2 regions of the Lysinibacillus sp. NPDC095746 genome follow, and region 2 is predicted to be linked to the other one. Evidence: riboswitches for the same ligand, from Rfam matches in the RefSeq annotation. Region 2 holds a riboswitch; the other holds the start of a gene.
What was found. A riboswitch is a leader RNA that binds a small molecule or an ion and turns the genes downstream of it on or off. The one in region 2 is predicted to bind FMN.

Region 1: linked by a shared signal. The riboswitch ahead of ACIQ7N_RS06430 (ECF transporter S component) and the one ahead of ribE (riboflavin synthase) in region 2 are both predicted to bind FMN.

The regions. Positions count from the first base shown of each region.
Region 1 covers NZ_JBIWGL010000006.1:82,103-84,572, forward strand. The annotation lists gene ACIQ7N_RS06425 (RNA polymerase subunit sigma) at 1-358, shown strand, start outside; FMN riboswitch at 634-830, shown strand; gene ACIQ7N_RS06430 (ECF transporter S component) at 1,053-1,637, shown strand; gene ACIQ7N_RS06435 (hypothetical protein) at 1,840-2,043, shown strand.
Region 2 covers NZ_JBIWGL010000001.1:199,826-202,295, reverse strand. The annotation lists gene ACIQ7N_RS01020 (HAD hydrolase-like protein) at 1-146, opposite strand, end outside; FMN riboswitch at 813-938, shown strand; FMN riboswitch at 1,064-1,189, shown strand; gene ribE (riboflavin synthase) at 1,333-1,971, shown strand; partial or broken gene ribB (3,4-dihydroxy-2-butanone-4-phosphate synthase) at 2,078-2,470, shown strand, end outside.

The DNA of each region.
Region 1 (2,470 bases), on a different contig from region 2:
AAATGGAGCTGAATATTTATCACCAGATACTCGTAAAACTTTTTCCACTGTAACAGAAGCGCTTACCGTTATGCGAAATAAAAATGATGATGTATACGTTCCAGTTGTACCGGAAAATATAACATACAGTGTGAAAGAAGTAGCAGAAGGTGTTATTGTTACATTTGATGAGCCGCTTGATTTAACGGCCATGGATACTGTTCGTGCAACTCAAATGATAGAAGCTATGATGCTAACTGCTGCAAGTTTTGATCAACAAATACGTCTAGACAATGTTGTACAGGAAAGCTGGGAAGGATTTGATTTAAAAACATTCTTGCCAAAGCCTGTAGGAGCCAATAAACGATATATGCCATAAACAGCCTAACAACAAAAATAGAATTAAAGAAATTTTTGGAGCATTCTCGCCGCTATATGTGCGTGAATGCTCTTGTTATTGCCATTTTTTTGTAGCGAAAGCAAAGCATCCTGTACAGAAGTGTCTCTCACCTCAATAGGTGGTGAGATGAATATGGACTTAAGCTACTTTTCACGCGCTTAAAGCATACAAGTTTAATCGGAATTTTTTAAGCAAAGCTATTTACTTTTCTCTAATAATTCATTATAGTAAGGCTATGAAACAAAAAAATAATGATTCATCTTCGGGGCAGGGTGAAAATCCCGACCGGCGGTAATAGAGTTGTAAATCGCTAATGTTTCCTTTAAGACATATTAGCACGCATATTTACGAAAGGCTCTTCAGCCCGCGACCTGTGCAAATAATTTTTTGCATGGCTGACTTGGTGCGATTCCAAGGCCGACAGTTAAAGTCTGGATGGGAGAAGATGAAGGTACGATCGTCATTCATTGTTATGAATTTAACTATGTACGAGCGTTTTTTCGATGTGATTTCACACAGCGTATGCTCAGAAAATAGTTAATTAATGGCGTTTTTTAATCTTGCCTATTCTCCCTTATGCTCTTTTGCATAAGGGTTTTTTCATGATGATGATCGATTAGGTCGTAACCTTTCTTCTTGCGAGATTGAATCAGCAAAGAGGAGAGAGTTTTCAATGAAGAAAAATGTTAAACTTCAATCGTATATTACGATTGGCATGCTGAGCAGTATTTCGTTTTTATTAATGCTTTTTAATTTCCCGATTCCGCCGTTTCCAGCGTTTTTGGAAGTGGACTTCAGTGATATGCCAGCATTATTAGCGGCGATTACTATGGGACCTGTAGCCGGTATTTTAGTAGAATTATTTAAAAATGTGTTGGACTGGGTTTTCTCAGGCACGCCAACGGGAGTACCGGTAGGACATTTCGCGAACTTTGCAACAGGTATTTTATTTATTCTACCAGTGAGCTTTGTATTTAATCGCTCCAAAACAGTTAAAGGCCTTGTCGGAGGTTTAGCTGCTGGAACAATTGTAATGGCAGTAGGAATGAGCATTCTTAACTATGTTGTATTTTTACCTATGTACACTTACTTTTTAGGTATGGAGCCTGTTGTAGGTGATTCACTATATAAAATGATCGTAGCTGGTATTTTGCCATTTAACATTGTGAAAGGTATTTTAATTACTATCATCATGGCATTACTATTCACAACAATGCGTAAATGGATTCATCATCAGCGTTCCATGTATATGAGTTAATTTCGAGAATAAAGTATGATTTAGGGTAGTGTTCAAGTAATGACACCTTACTGGACTGTTAAAGTCTAGGAGGTGTTTTTTTGTTGCTTAAATTTGCAATTGCAGATTTTTTAGATGAGAAAGAGTTACAGAATTTAAGCAATATACACTGACCTAACAAGATGGTATTAAGGTAACACAACGAGAGGGAAAAGAAGGTCAAATGTTCTCAACGGATGATACATTACCTATAAGTGTATTTGAATTTGCTCGTAGTGTATTGTGTGATGAAATCGGGGTTGATTGGTTTATGATTTACAGTTATCTGAAATATCGTAGCAAGATGTTTGGTTATGCTCCTGCAACTGTATTCAACAATGAGATTATTGACGTTGTTTGTGAAATGAGAGAAGAATTCGTGCATTGATTCAGAATTTAGAACTAGCAGGTTTGATTGAGGTTGATAGAAAGGTTTCGAAGAAAGATGGTTCTTTTGCTAAGAGCAATACCTATAAAATCATACATAAGGGGAGGAAACTCCTCCCTCTTTTTATATACCACTAAAGTACGAAGGTGACATTTTGGTATGTTGCTTTTAGATTCCAAAAGTAACTCAATTGTTTCAACTTTGAGTCAGCTTACAACAACAATCGTAGAAAGCTTACAGAGCGTGATAGATTTTGCTTGGGCTTGTTTCAATGGACTTTAGGAAGCTTACCTATTTCACCAAAAAGTAAAAATCCAACAATCGCTATTTACACCGAATTAAAATTAAACAATATATGTTTGAGCTATCATTTATTGTTCAAAAATGTTAAATGAAGGAAATGTTGACTATTACCCCTATCTCAAAT
Region 2 (2,470 bases):
GCTATAGATAATTTTTTTAATGATTCGATTTCCTTTAACTCTATTCCTTTAAATTTATATTTTTGTGCAATCGTATTCCAAGCTGATGTAAACACTGCTGTAGAATCTGCCAGTGTTCCATCAAAATCAAAGATAATATATTTCATTACAAATTGTCTCCTTTATAATCTAGTTGTAAAGACGTTTTTTTCTTGAAAATGTTACTGCCTATTCAAAAAATAATGACATGATTATACAGGATATGAAACAGCGTATTGTAAATTACCCTTGATGAATAATTTTTTTACTAAAGGGTAAATGTTTTTTTGATGAAAGGGAGTAAGGTATCTTCATTGGTAAATATTGTACCGAAAAATGCGTTGAAATCAATAACGAAATCATCTTTATTATGTAGTTGAATGGACAAAAATGTACCTGTCATCCGATGGTATTGAGCAGGGTGACAGGTACAACTATTATGAAGCATCTTGTGTTGTATCTCGTTTTTTACCGAGGAAGTTATAGGAATTGAGTGCGATGCCAATGCTTGCGCAAAATATCATAATAAGTTCAGTGTACGTAAGAGAAGAAATGTCACGTGTACGGATGGGACGCCTTGGGAACCAGAAGAAGTAGTAGAAGCGGGCCTATTGTTAGCTTCAGATAAAGCAAGCTTCATGGCTGGTACTGTTATCTCTGTTGATGGTAGATTAACTGTCTTTTTAAACAGTACAAATTTACGAAAGCGAAATTAGGTAGAGAAAAAAATTTTTATTAAGAATTATCTGGATAATAAAATAAAATAGTGTTATCGTTAGAAGTAGCTAAATAAAAATATCCTTCAGGGTAGGGTGAAATTCCCAATCGGCGGTGATGAAGAAATTCAAAGTCCGTGAGCGCAAGCTGATTTGGTGCAAATCCAAAACCGACAGTTATAGTCTGGATGGGAGAAGGGTAAAAGTATGAGCTTTTTAAATTCGCTTGAGTTTATAAGGTTTCTTTGAGTATGCTTTTATGTTAACTACTTCCCATTTTATAGCCGGGAAGTAGTTTTTGTTTTATTTAGCTAAAAAATTGAATAGCAGTAGTTCTTCGGGGTAGGGTGAAATTCCCAATCGGCGGTGATGAAGAAATTCAAAGTCCGTGAGCGCAAGCTGATTTGGTGCGAATCCAAAACCGACAGTGACAGTCTGGATGGGAGAAGAACGATGAGATAACAGCCTGTGGAAAAAATATTATATCCATGAGGTTTATTTGTTGACGTCTTATGTAGATAAACTCCCAAACCCCTTTCATTTAAGGGGTTTTTTGTTTGAACGGAAATTTATTAATTGATTGAAAGCGGGTGAAAAAGTGTTTACAGGAATTGTTGAGGATATTGGTACCGTAAAAACCATGCAAAGAGATCGGCAAAGTATGAAAATTACCGTGATTTCAAAGCAAATGGTAGAGGATGTAAAGCTCGGAGACAGTATAGCGGTCAATGGTGTTTGTTTAACAGTGATACATTTTAATGAACAAGAGCTAACGATGGATGTAATGCCTGAAACAGTGAGCGCAACAAATTTACAACAGCTCGCAGTTGGAGATCCGGTAAATTTAGAGCGCGCTATGTCAGCTAATGGACGTTTCGGTGGTCATTTTGTATCCGGACATGTAGACGGGATAGGGAAAATAGTGCGCAAGCGACCATTAGCAAATGCAGTCTATATTGATATTGAATTATCGAAGGAGTTAACGAGCTACTGTATACCAAAGGGCTCCGTCACAATTGACGGAACGAGTTTAACCCTCTTCCATGTCGAGAAAAACGGTATCACAGTATCACTGATACCTCACACATACAAGGAAACTATTTTAGGTATGAAAAAAATTGGTGATCTCGTCAATGTTGAAACCGATTTAGTTGGAAAATACATTTTGCATCAACTTAAGCGTGGACAGGAAGCACCAACCATTTCAAGAGACTTCTTAGCAAAAAACGGGTTTTAACTTCTATTAGAATCCAAATATCTGCTAAAAGAAGTTAAAGATTTTAGACGCAATTATGCCGAGGCATAATGGATCTAATACATTTTACGAGCTGGAGGTGGCGATATTGCTACATTCAATTGAAGAAGCATTAGAGGATTTAAAACAAGGGAAGATGATTATTGTAGTAGATGACGAGGACCGAGAAAACGAAGGGGACTTACTCGCACTTGCGGAATTTATGACCCCAGAAACGATTAACTTTATGGCGACCTATGGAAGAGGTCTTATTTGTACGCCGATTTCACAGGAGCTTGCACAAAAATTAGCATTAAAGCCTATGGTTAGTATTAATACAGATAATCATCAAACGGCATTTACCGTTAGTATAGATCATGTAGAAACAACGACTGGAATTAGTGCCTTTGAACGGGCAATGACTATACAAAAAATGCTAGAACCACAAGCGAAACCTGCGGATTTTCGTAGACCCGGTCATGTATTCCCGTTAATTGCAAAG